Regions from separate parts of the Oleiphilus sp. HI0128 genome, predicted to be linked through region 4. Evidence: predicted binding sites of a transcription regulator. Region 4 holds the regulator's gene; each other region holds the start of a gene.
What was found. The regulator sigma-54, encoded in region 4, starts transcription at its own class of promoters, with help from an activator protein. The targets are predictions, from matches to a motif close to TGGCACNNNNNTTGCTNT.
Positions count from the first base shown of each region.

Region 1: the regulator sigma-54 is predicted to act here: its motif matches at 1,594-1,611, upstream of fliE (flagellar hook-basal body complex protein FliE).
Region 2: the regulator sigma-54 is predicted to act here: its motif matches at 1,821-1,838, upstream of glnL (nitrogen regulation protein NR(II)).
Region 3: the regulator sigma-54 is predicted to act here: its motif matches at 1,082-1,099, upstream of A3763_RS15950 (flagellar hook-length control protein FliK).

Region 1 is NZ_LWGG01000975.1:16,763-19,923, forward strand. Features, by position in the region: gene fliF (flagellar basal-body MS-ring/collar protein FliF) at 1-1,094, opposite strand, end outside; gene fliE (flagellar hook-basal body complex protein FliE) at 1,170-1,544, opposite strand; gene A3763_RS16025 (sigma-54 dependent transcriptional regulator) at 1,787-3,161, opposite strand, start outside.
Region 2 is NZ_LWGG01001549.1:35,137-38,297, forward strand. Features, by position in the region: gene A3763_RS25575 (type I secretion system permease/ATPase) at 1-933, opposite strand, end outside; gene A3763_RS25580 (hypothetical protein) at 1,077-1,658, shown strand; gene glnL (nitrogen regulation protein NR(II)) at 1,914-3,041, shown strand; gene glnG (nitrogen regulation protein NR(I)) at 3,046-3,161, shown strand, end outside.
Region 3 is NZ_LWGG01000975.1:3,629-6,789, reverse strand. Features, by position in the region: gene A3763_RS15960 (chemotaxis response regulator protein-glutamate methylesterase) at 1-710, shown strand, start outside; gene A3763_RS15955 (STAS domain-containing protein) at 749-1,051, shown strand; gene A3763_RS15950 (flagellar hook-length control protein FliK) at 1,227-2,504, shown strand; gene fliL (flagellar basal body-associated protein FliL) at 2,678-3,161, shown strand, end outside.
Region 4 is NZ_LWGG01000778.1:3,120-6,280, reverse strand. Features, by position in the region: gene ptsN (PTS IIA-like nitrogen regulatory protein PtsN) at 1-450, opposite strand, end outside; gene hpf (ribosome hibernation-promoting factor, HPF/YfiA family) at 477-785, opposite strand; gene A3763_RS11040 (RNA polymerase factor sigma-54) at 888-2,432, opposite strand; gene lptB (LPS export ABC transporter ATP-binding protein) at 2,743-3,161, opposite strand, start outside.

The DNA.
Region 1 (3,161 bases), on a different contig from region 4:
TGCTTACGCACATTTGTCGGTAAACCTCCTTCACCAGCGCCAGCACCGTTGGCTACTTCAGGGGCAGCACCCGCTGCGGGAGGCTGATTAGCAAGCGCGCCTGGTACACCGCCATCTGTCATCATCTGGCGCTGCTCATCCAAGGTTTGTTCACTTCGGACTGCTTGCATGTCAGGGTTGTAAAACTCTTCCGTTTCTTCAACCTGGGTAAAATCCACATCAGCCGAGACTTCTGACCTGAAACGATCCGCCCCGAGGATAGGACTCAATATACCTGTAATTCGCTCATTTAGAACTTTTTCCATTTTACGCGAATACTCAAACTCCCTTGAAACCAGCTTGTCTTCTTCGGACTCGTTGTTCCGAGACAATAGATTACCCTTTTGATCAACAACAGTAACTTTGCTCATATCCATTTCCGGCACACTTCCGGCGACGAGATTAACAATCGAGTCAACCTGCTCACGTGTCACTGGCCGCATAGAAGAGGTCTCGATCAAAACTGATGCACTAGGTTCTCTTGAGTCACGAACAAACACCGACCTCTTCGGAATAGCCAAATGAACTCTGGCGCTACGGATATTTCTGAAACTGGATATTGATCGCGCCAGCTCACCTTCCAGGCCTCGCTTAAATCGTGTCGACTCCATAAACTGGCTAGTACCCAAGGCCTGATCCTGGTCAAGGATCTCATAGCCGACACTGTTATCGCTTGTAATGCCATTCGCTGCCAGCTTCATTCTTGCTTCATGAACCCTGCCCGCTTCAACAAGCAATATGCCGGTACGGTGATCCATCTTGAAGTCAACACCATTCAAGTTAAGAATGCTTGAAACTTCTTCCAGGTCCTGAGCTTCTACCGAGCTCATCAACGGCTGATAGTCCGGCTCCTGAAGCCATAAAACAAGCGCCAAACCGAGGGCAACACTCGCGGCCAAACCTACCATCAAACCTACTTGCCGAAAGATTCCAAGCCGGTTTATACCGGTCATCAAGTCACTTTCAGTGCCGACAACGTCAGGCTCACCCGAGATACCACCCACCTGAGCGGGCAATGCTGAGTCTGTACCTGTATCTGTGGGTGCGAGTGCCATAAGTTAACCTTTTACTAAAATCCAAATAAGCAGTGCTTGTTCAAATACCAATCATTACAAACGAGAAGCAAACACTTAAACCGGCATTTTCATAATATCCTGATACGCCTGTACAACCTTATTCCTTACTTGCGTCAACGCCTGAAAAGATACCGATGCTTTCTGAGATTGCACCATTACCTGCGAAAGCGTAACGCTTGGGTCACCCTGCTCAAAAGCCTTAGCCATTTGACCCGCTTTTAATTGTGTATCATTGACCGAGCCAACCGCACTAGACAGCATGTCACTGAATTTAGGTGTTTGGCTCGCTTCCTGGGTGGCATTAATTTTTGTAGGAGATATTTCTTCAGTCTGAACCTGAGTTTTCTGAACCTGCGCACGCAGATTTTTCATCTCAGCCAGCACCTGATTGATATCTGCTCTAGCCCCTACGGAGTTAATCCCAGACATACATCCCCCTTGTCAAAATTTCGTTACTAAAAATACGCTTAAGTTAGTAACTGCATAAAGCGGGCCAATTCACAGACAAGCTGAAATTATAGATAGATTGGAAGGTTTAACATGATAGCATTGCTAATTCTTAGCAATAACAAAAAAAGGGAGCATACGCTCCCATACAGATCATCAGCAGATTGACGAAATCCTGTTGTAACAGGCAACTAGCAGAGCCACCCGTACACTCAATTCGATACCTAGGCAGCCATTTCAGCTGCAATATCGATACCCTGCTCTCTCATTTGAGCAAGCTTATACCTCAAGGTTCTTGGGCTAATACCTAGCTTCTCGGCAGCATTCTTCTTTCTGCCATTTTCTTGACGCAAGGTATCGATAATTATTTGATATTCTCGAAGCTTTAGATCTTTACCTAAACCTGTTCGAGAGTTTGGCTCAACCTCGACCTGCACCGACCTAACTTGCTCAGTCGGAACCTCTTGCTTGGATTCAAGTATCCAGTTAGCCGACTCGGATAAATCCAAGCATAGGTCGCTAACCTTAACCACACCATTGCAGGCCATAATCAGCGAACGCTGAATCGCATTATCAAGCTCTCGGACATTTCCCGGCCAATGGTATTGAGACAAGTAAGTCTCTACACCCTCACCAAACTCCATTTTTTCACGCTTCATTTTGCTAGAATGCTCAGCAAGCAAGCGTTTAGCCAGCGGCCAAATATCCATAGGACGCTCTCGCAAAGGCTTCCAGGCCATGGGAAACACGCTCAGACGATAATACAAATCTTCTCTAAACTTTCCTTCGTTTACGTACTCTTTTAAATCACGGTTTGTCGTCGCCAATACCCGTACATCCAAAGGAATCGCTTTTCTTCCGCCAACTCGCTCCACTTCACGTTCTTGCAGAACCCTAAGTAGTTTTGCCTGCAAGCCTAGATCCATTTCAGATATTTCATCTAGCAATAAGGTTCCGCCATTGGCAAGCTCAAACTTACCGGGCGAACTTGCATACGCGCCGGTAAAAGCCCCTTTCTCATGGCCAAACAGTGTTGCTTCTAGCATATTCTCTGGGATTGCTGCGCAATTCAAAGCAACAAAAGGTTTGTTCTTTCGCGATGATGACTCGTGAATATATCTCGCCAATACTTCTTTACCCGTACCACTTTCACCTGAAATCATTACTGTCGAATCAGATTCAGCAACTTTGCGAGCGACTTCAAAAAATTGCTTAGAGAATGGATCTTCAGCAACAGGCCCTTTCTCATCACTAGACTTTTCTTCAGATGTATCACCAAGCCCCAAAATTTTAATAATTGATTGAATTAAGGTTTTTGGTTCGAAAGGTTTTACTAAATAGTCTGCGGCACCACTTTGCATAGCTTCAACAGCCAGCTTAATTTGACCATAGGCAGTGATAAGCATCATCGGCAAACCAGGATATTTTAACTTAACCTGCTGCAAGAGCTCGTGGCCATCCATTCCCGGCATATTTACATCACTTATCACTACATCAAAATGCGCGTTTTCAAGCTCCTTCAATGCATTCTCAGCACAGTCCGCTTCTACGAAGCCCATCCCTGCAAGCTGTAATGTTGTACACAGTGCTTCTCTTAAT
Region 2 (3,161 bases), on a different contig from region 4:
TAGAAAGATAATGGCAAAAGGAACATCTGCGAGCGCCGTCATTGTCGCCGCAGTAAAGAACTGCTTGATCGAGTCAAACTCTTTCACCTGGCTGGCAAGTGAGCCCACTGACGAAGGAAATTCTTCGAGCCTGATATTCAAAACCTTGGAAAATAGCTTACTCGACAAAACCAAGTCTAAACGCTTACCGGCCTGTTCCAAAAACACATGTCGAAGCAATTTTACCAGCAGCTCAAAAACGATCACTAAGACCAGACCTGACGCCAAAACCCAAAGCGTCTCGATTGCCTGATTGGGAACTACCCGATCATAAACATTCATGACAAACAATGGCGCAGCCAAAGCAAAGACGTTAATCAATAAAGTAGCTGCGATGATATCCCGATAAACACTGCTTAAAGCTCTTAGCTCCTGCCACATCCACGAAGCAAAACCACTTCTTCTTGGCTGGTCTAAGGAACTGCTCGTATGCGCCTTTGGAAATACCGAAACCAGCTCTGCAGAGATTTTCTCCTTAAGCTCAAACTCGCTCCAATAAGCCTGCCCCTCTCCCTCAGAGCTAAAAATTTTAACGCTATAAGCACACCGGGAAGTATCGTAGCGCTCAATCACGAGCCAAGCCTCATCACTCCCTTTAAGCTGAGCAAGGCAAGGCAAGGCAGCCTTATCCAGATCCGCCAAATCCATTTGGCGGCACTGTAATTTGCCTTGGCTATGAACCGCTCTCATCATACCGCTACTTGAAGCTCTTTCGTCTACGGGTAAGCCGTGCAAAAACACCTCACGTGAACAAGCAAACCCAGCTAGCGCCATGACATGCAGATAAGCATTTTGAAGATAACGCGATACAGCTACTTGAGCAGGCTCTACTGCTTCAGCACTCGATACATTCGCCGCATTGTCATAAGAGCTACTGGCGGAATTATGGGACAAAGAAAAAACCTCAAATATCAAAAATAGCTCATCAAATTGTGAGCTAAACTATAGATGAGCTTTAGAAGCGAAAAGACTCTCTGTTACACTGCTTCTTCAAAGCTTTTTCTAACTATAGCAGTTATTTAACGAGGGTATAGACTGTGCTTACACAAGATCAATTCAAGACTAGCAATTTGTTGATCGCCATAAAGGTTACTTTATTGGCTTTATTGTTTTTCGTCAGCACGAGTAAGCTGTATGCCGAAGAAAGCACCAGCACAACAACCGTCTATAAAGTCACAAAACCAGATGGCAGCATATCGTACTCAGACCAACCACAAAGCAACGCCGTCACCTTGGAAGTCGAACCCGTTCCAACCATACCTGCACTAAAACCAAGCCCCATAAGTTTTAGCTCTGCACCTACAGACGACAGCTTTCTTTACCAGTCACTTGTTATTAGCGCACCAATAGACCGGAGCGCACTCCACTCAGGCACGGGTGACATCACTGTAAGCACCATATTAGAGCCTTCATTAAGAGCAGAGGACAAACTGCGCTTTCTGCTGGATGGTGCCGAAGTTGCATTACAAAAAGGGGCGAGCTTGCTGCTAACAAGCCTAAATAGAGGAACACACACGATCACGGTCCAAGTTATCGACCCACAAAACAAGGCTCTTATCTCAGCCAGTAGTCAATTTACAGTTCATCGACCTATCGCCAGAGCGTTCAAAATTAACTAACACATAGAGAGCACCAATAGGGAACACCCCAAAAAAGCAATGCACAAAATTGGTGCGCACATCCTATCTTCATCTATACTAAACCAAGAGCCCTGACACGCAAGCAGTCGGGAGCTCGCTAAATAGCTACTCTCTGAACATATTCGACGCCACATAAAACATTGGTTTGCTTCTTGCTTTGGCTATTATAGTTCGCCCCAGGCAAGAGCAAGCCTGTTTGCATGTAATTTCGTCTTTAAATGGATACAAGCTTTAATGACAACCAACCTGTTCTCAGATGCCTACCAACAACGCATACTCGAAGGCTTGTCGACTGCTGTTATCCTTATTGATGCAAATTACCAGATTAAATTTATCAATCCTGCTGCCGAAATGCTCCTGCAAGCCGGTTACAAACGAATACTATCCAGCAAGCTAGATCACCTCTTTATTAAACATGAAGAGCTTTTGTTTGACGAGTTCCAGGCCATTATTGATGGCGGGCACTCATACACTCAACGTGACTGCGAGTTTATTCTACACAACGGCCAAGAGCTTCTTGCAGACTGCTCGGCATCAAAGTTCTCTCAAGATTCTCAGGATTTACTGCTGATCGAAATGCAAGCAAAGGATCGTTTGAAGCGGATCAGCCGTGAAGAACAGCTGCATGAGAACCAGGAAACAGCTCAAATCCTTGTTCGTGGCTTCGCTCATGAGGTTAAGAACCCTCTCGGTGGAATTCGGGGTGCCGCTCAGCTACTTGATGCAGAGCTGACCAACCCAGAGCATCATGAATACACACAAATTATAATGAGTGAGTCGGACCGGCTGAGAAGTCTGGTAGATCGAATGCTCGGCTCTAATAAAGCCCTCAAGCGTTGTGAAACAAACATCCACGAGATTCTTGAAAGAGTTCACACCCTGATTCATGCCGAATCTGCAGGCAAAATTAATATTATCAGGGACTACGACCCAAGTATTCCCGAATTCCTGGGCGATAAAAGTCAGTTAATTCAAGCGTTTCTGAACATTGCGAAAAATGCACTTCAAGCACTGTCTGAGCAAAAAGACGAAAATCCTTCACCTCAGATTGTCTTGAGAACGCGAACTCTAAGGCAGTTCACTATTGGTCATACTCGACATCGACTGGTACTAAAGGTTGATATTATCGACAACGGTCCAGGTATACCAAAGGATTCCATTCAGAATATTTTTTACCCCATGATCAGTGGGCGCGCAGAAGGTACAGGTCTGGGCTTATCCATTACGCAAAGCATATTTACCAAGCACGATGGCTTGGTCGAGTGCGAAAGCAAACCAGGTAAAACCGACTTCATTATTTATATCCCTATCGATAGCACGCGCTCACCTAAACCAACAAACGTTTCAAGTATCTCGGAGTAACACTATGACAACAAAGCCACTTGTATGGATCATTGATGATGACCGCTCTATACGCTGGGTACTTGAAAAAGCACTAGCAAAAGAAGACTACGAGCTTCGCTCTTTTGAAAGCGGTGAAGG
Region 3 (3,161 bases), on a different contig from region 4:
CCTGGGATAACCTTTCGGATTATGCGCTAACAATTCAGAGTAAAGTTAGAAATGCTGCCATTGCGAATATGGCGGCTCATGATAGAGTGCTTTCGTCGAAGCAAGCTTCTAGTGAGGCGACAGAAAAACGTAAATTTGACGGGCGAAAAATTATTTGTATCGGAAGTTCTACGGGTGGAACGGAAGCTCTACGTGAAGTCCTGCAAGGGATGCCAGCAAACTGCCCGCCTATTGTTATGGCGCAGCATATACCTGCTACCTTTAGTGCCTCATTGGCGCAGCGGCTTGATGGACACTGTGAAATCACAGTTAAGGAAGCAAAGAGTGGTATGCCTTTGGAGCCGGGCCATGCTTATTTAGCGCCAGGCGACTTCCATTTAAAAGTTTACGAGAAAAACGGGCGCTTGGTTACCTCTCTATATGATGGAGAGAAGGTCAGTGGTCATAAGCCTTCGGTCAATGTATTATTCGACTCAGTCGCACAGCATTATGGGAAATATGCAGTTTCAGCTATCCTAACGGGGATGGGAAGTGATGGCGCCGAAGGTATGGAAAGAATACTTTCAGTGGGCGGTGCAACTTTTGCTCAAGATGAAGCAACGAGTGTTGTATGGGGAATGCCCGGCGCAGCTGTTAAACTTAACGCTGTGCAAAAAGTGCTCCCGATAAATAAAATTCGAGAAGCGCTACTTAAGGCTTGTGAAAGGTAGCGTTAGGAAATATCTATTTAGACAAAGGTGAGGCATAAATGTCAATCACATCAGTACTTTCAACGGATGATAACTCTCTAACTATTGCGATTAAAGGTCGCTTTGACTTTGCTTCGCATCAGAGTTTTTGTGACGCTTACGAAGGAAAAGACAACGGTGTTAGTGAATATCGCATCGATATGCGCGACGTCAGTTATCTAGACAGCTCTGCTTTGGGAATGTTGTTGTTACTTAAGGATCACGCAAAAGAAAATGTAAAAATCAGCATAGTTCACTGTTCTGATGAGGTAAAAAAGATATTCGAGATCTCTAATTTTAAACAGCTATTCGATATTCATTAAATTAAGTACCATTCTCTAAATAGCGGATATTGGCCCGATATTCGCATAATCCTCCCTAAAGCGTAGTGTAATCAAGTTAGACGACTAACTTGAGCGCCTACAATTCGCTTGTCCTAAAGCTATTTTTTCTAAGTCATAATTAATATGGCTTGAGCGAAACGGGTGGTTGTTGTTCATGCAAAATATATCTCTATCAAACCCTGTATCAGCAGGAAACGCACCAGCAGCGTCAACTAGCGGTCCAGCATTGGGCGCGAGCAGCGAACCGGGTGCATCACCCATAGAGGGTTCATTTGGTGCTACATTAACAGGTGTCTATCAGTCTTCTATAAGTCCTGAGAAACTTGATGATATTGCTGCTAAGCTTGAAGCTTTAGGGCTGGATTCAAGCTTCCTGGATGATATCAACGCATTATTGAGTGGCAATTTAATGTCTCTGGATGCGGCACAGCAAGGCATAGAATTGCCGGAAATGAGTACTTTTCTTTCTAACTCGCTGGCAGAGCTTGAGAGTGGTCTTGGATTTTCAAGTGATGACATACCCGAAGATGTGTTGGCATCTTTGCTAAATACGGTAAATGGGATACAACAAGCCCTTGCACCGGTAAGTGCTAACCTTCCACAAGCATTGACTGGGCTTGATTCAGGTGTGGCGCCAGTAAGTGTTTTGCCTGGCGTATCTTTTCAAAACCAGGATGCTAAGAAGTCTCAGGTGAACCTAAATACGGCAAACCAAATTCAAGCAGCTCCGCTTACCAATTCTAATATTGATTCAGGGCTTGGGTTGTCTCCTCAGAATTTGTCCCAAAATGGCAGTGCTAAGCTCAATTTGGAAGAGGAGGTTGTTAGTCAGGCATTGCAAGGTGAATCAAAGTTTAAGGCGATTGCGGATAGTACTAGTAGTGTTGAAAGCATTCTGGAAAAAACGATTGGTAGTGGTGTAGAGCGTTCATCTTCGCTACTTAAAACAACGTTTTCGGAAGTGCAGCAGAAATTAGATAACGCGCCTTACTCGACAACAGTAATGACGGGTTTGGATGAGGTTGAGTGGGGGGAGGAAGTTGGCCAGAAGATAGTTTGGCTTACGGGAAAGGCAATTCAGTCTGCAGAGATCCACTTAAACCCTGCTGAGCTTGGTCCAATTGATGTAAAAATTTCTGTTCAAAATGATGCAGCAGCCATTACATTTAACGCCCATAATGCTTCAGTCAGGGAAATGCTTGAATCTAACGTTGTGCGTTTACGTGAAATGATGGAGACAAACGGCGTTGAGCTTCAGGAAGTGAATGTCGATGCACGCAGCGGTGATGAGCGTTTTGCATCCAATGATCAGCAGCAAGGTTCTAATGGCTCGGAAGATCAGCAAGAAGATTCTGAAGATTCTAGTAGTGAAACAGCTACGACAGAATCGATTTCACGCTCCTCTTCAAATCTCGTTGACTACTTTGCCTGATAAGTTTTTATCAGGCCCTCTTCATTTTCGCCCTCTTTAAGCTAAACTAATATCAAATAGTTAAAGGCAACAGTTAAGCTTCCGTTTAAACGGAGAACTGTTGTTTTTGGCATACACTTTGCTGGATATCTGTAAAGGTGCTCAGCTGCGATTTGATATGACGGGATTTTGACGTGGCAGAAGAAGAAAACAAAACTGAAGAAGAGCAATCTGGCGAAGGTGGTTCAAAGAAAAAGCTAATTATTATTATTGCGATCGTTGCAATTTTAGCTATTGGTCTATCGGTTGGTGTGACGATGTTTTTGCTTGGTGGCGATGAAGACGCACCAACTGAACCGGTTATTGAAGAAGAAGTAAAGGAGCCAGCTAGCTACATTCCAATTAAGCCAGCATTTTTGGTTACGTTTAATGTCGATGGGCGTCAGCGGTATATGCAGATTTCATTATCTGTTTCTAGTCGTGATGCCAGTGCTTTGGATGCTTTAGACCACCATATGCCTTTGATACGTTCACGTTTATTGAATGTATACGCAGATCAGGACTTTCAACAGATTCGCACTGAGGAAGGTAAGTTAGCGCTTCAAGCTCAGACAGTCGAAGTGATTAATACTGTCTTAAGTAGTGAAGAGGCTGGTGAGATAGAGAACGTTTATTTCA
Region 4 (3,161 bases):
TTTCTGATAAAGTTCAGTGCCTGTAGCAGATTCCCTTAAACTATCGCAAAAAGCAGTGTTGTTGAACTTCTCTGCAATTTGACTTAAAAGATCCAGGTGCTCGCTCGTCGCCTCGGAGGGGACAAGTAAAACGAAAAGAATATCAACGTCTTCGTTATCTATCGAGTCAAAAGGTATCTTTTTTTCAAGTGTAAATAGACAACCAATAACTTGTTTGCAGTTTTCCAGTCTGCTGTGGGGAATGGCAATTCCTTGCCCAACTCCCGTGCTTCCCAGTCGTTCACGAGAAATAAGGTTGTCAAATATTTCAGTTTCATCAAGATGAGGAAATTGTTTTGAGACCAGGTGTGCAGCCTGTTGAAGAACTTTTTTCTTGCTACCACCGGGCAAACCGCGTTGGGTTAGCTCCGGTGACAAGATGGCCTCGATAGTAATTTTATTTTCAGACATTTTTCGACTCTAAAGATCGCTAATAACTAGCGTGCTGCTGCGCCGTGTGCGCGGTCAACTTTCTTTTCCTTGTGCTTAAGAATTTGACGGTCTAGCTTATCAACTAGCTGGTCGATAGCGGCATACATGTCGTCGTTCTCGGCGTGGCCGTGGATATCTGCACCAGCGATATGTAGCGTTGATTCAGCAATATGTGCTTGTTTCGATACAGAAAGGGTTACCTGTACGTTGCTAATGCCGCCAATATGGCGCTCTAGCTTTTGCAATTTGGTTTTCACATATTCTTTAAGTGCATCAGTTAAATCTACATGATGGCCAGTGATATTTAATTGCATAGTATTCTCCTATCATCGTTATTTTTAGCGAGAGTTGAATATTGACTCACTTTTCGCTTATCAAATCAACTTGCTGCAGGCAGCAAGTTATCAAATATTGTATTAAACCAATCTTTTTCTTTCGTTCGATGGGGGGATCGACATCGCTTCGCGGTATTTTGCGATAGTGCGGCGGGCGACGTTAATTCCTTGCTCTTTCAACAAGTCGGCAATCTTGCTATCGCTAAGAGGTTTTTTAGGGTTTTCTGCTGATATTAACTTCTTAATAATTGCGCGAATCGCTGTTGACGAGCACTCTCCGCCAGTAGTTGTGCTGACGTGGCTTGAGAAAAAGTATTTGAGTTCAAATATGCCTCGTGGCGTATGCATGTACTTTTGTGTTGTCACACGAGATATGGTGGACTCATGCATTTCTACCGCTTCAGCAATATCATGTAAAATCAGCGGCTTCATCGCTTCATCACCATAGTCAAGGAAGCCTTGTTGGTGAGCTACTATCTTACTTGCCACTTTTAGAAGCGTCTCGTTACGACTTTGTAGGCTTTTAATAAACCACTTTGCTTCTTGAAGTTGATCCTTCATAAAGGTGTTGTCGTTACTGGAGTCAGCTCTCTTTATAAACGAAGCATAATTTGCATTGACCCTTATTTTTGGCGCAATCTCTGGGTTGAGCTCAACTTTCCAGCGTCCTTTTTCTTTCTTTACGACGACATCTGGCACAATGTACTCAGGCTCGGAAGAAGCAATGGATTCACCTGGTTTAGGGTTCAAAGACTGAATTAGAGAGATAACCTCTTTCAGTTCATGCTCTTTAAGGCGGCTGCGTCGCATTAGTTGAGCGTAGTCTCTTGATCCTAATAAGTTCAGGTAGTGGCTGATTACAAGCTTTGCTTGTGGTAGCCAGGGCGTATCTTTTGGTAGCTGGCGTAACTGTAGCAGCAAACAGTCGGGCAGGTCTTTGGCAAATACCCCAGGTGGATCAAAGTGCTGCACGCGTTTTAAGACGGCTTCAACTTCATCTAATTCAACCGGGTCTTCGTCATCTGAGTTGTGCAGCCCCTCGTGTATCTCTTCAACGGTATTCGTTAGGTAGCCGTCTGTATCTGTTGCGTCGATTAATGACATCGCAATGTATCGGTCGCGATCAGACATGGGGGTAAGGTTAAGTTGCCAATCTAGATGATCTGCAAGAGACTCGGTAGCAGCGTTTCTTTGTTCGAAGGCATTGTTGTCATCTTCGGGAACGGGACCACTGGGCGCATTGTTTGTATATATGTCATCCCAAGCCGTATCAACAGGCAGATCTTCCGGTATAGTATCTGACCACTCTTCACTAGGCGTGTCGGCTTCATTGCTAGCAGGTGCTTCGCTCGAACTGGTGTCTGTACTACTGCTTTGTTGGTTGTCCTGAGAGGCGTACTCGTTGCCATCATTTTGATGACTTTCATTCTGATTTTCTTGTTTATCACTTGTATTTCCAGGCTCGTTGTTATCGTCCTGGAGTTCGAGCATAGGATTAGATTCCAATGCTTCTTGTATTTCGTTTTGAAGGTCAAGAGTCGACAATTGTAGCAAGCGGATTGCTTGCTGCAATTGAGGTGTCATTGTCAGTTGTTGACCGAGCTTTAATTGGAGAGAAACCTTCATGTTCATGAGGATGTCACCAACTTAAGACTTAAATTTTGAATCATGTATTGTCGCTTATTATATTTTGCGGAAATGGTCGCTGTGAATAAACGTATTTATATTTACTTCATTTACACAAGTGTAGTGCGAAGATAGCAAAGTGTGAAACAAATAAAAGTATATTTACGTTACCAGCCTACAAATAATTGTTTTAGATCAAGTTATCGTCTTGTTGACGTGAAAATTGCATGCTACTCATTTCTAAGCTGAAAGTCATGCTTAATTGTTTGTATATGCTGTTCGAATCGAATGCTATGAACTAGCCACTGGCTTATAATTTGAATTGATTGCCCAAGTAGACTTGTTTGACCTTTTCATTATTCAGAATGTCTTCAGCACTTCCTGAAGCAATGATATGGCCATCACCAACAATATAGGCTTTTTCACAAATATCCAGCGTTTCTCTAACGTTGTGATCGGTTATGAGTACGCCGATATTTTTACTTTTAAGGTGAGAGACGATTGACTTGATGTCGTTGACCGATATTGGGTCGACACCTGCGAAGGGCTCATCGAGTAGAATGAAGTCAGGCTCCATTGCTAAAGCTCTGGCTATTTCCACTCGCCTACGTTCACCGCCTGACAAGGCCATGCCAAGACTATCTTTGATGTGAGTGATGTGAAACTCTTCGAGTAAGGCTTCCATTCTTTGTCGCCTTTCGCTGCGAGAAAGATCTTTTCTAATCTCTA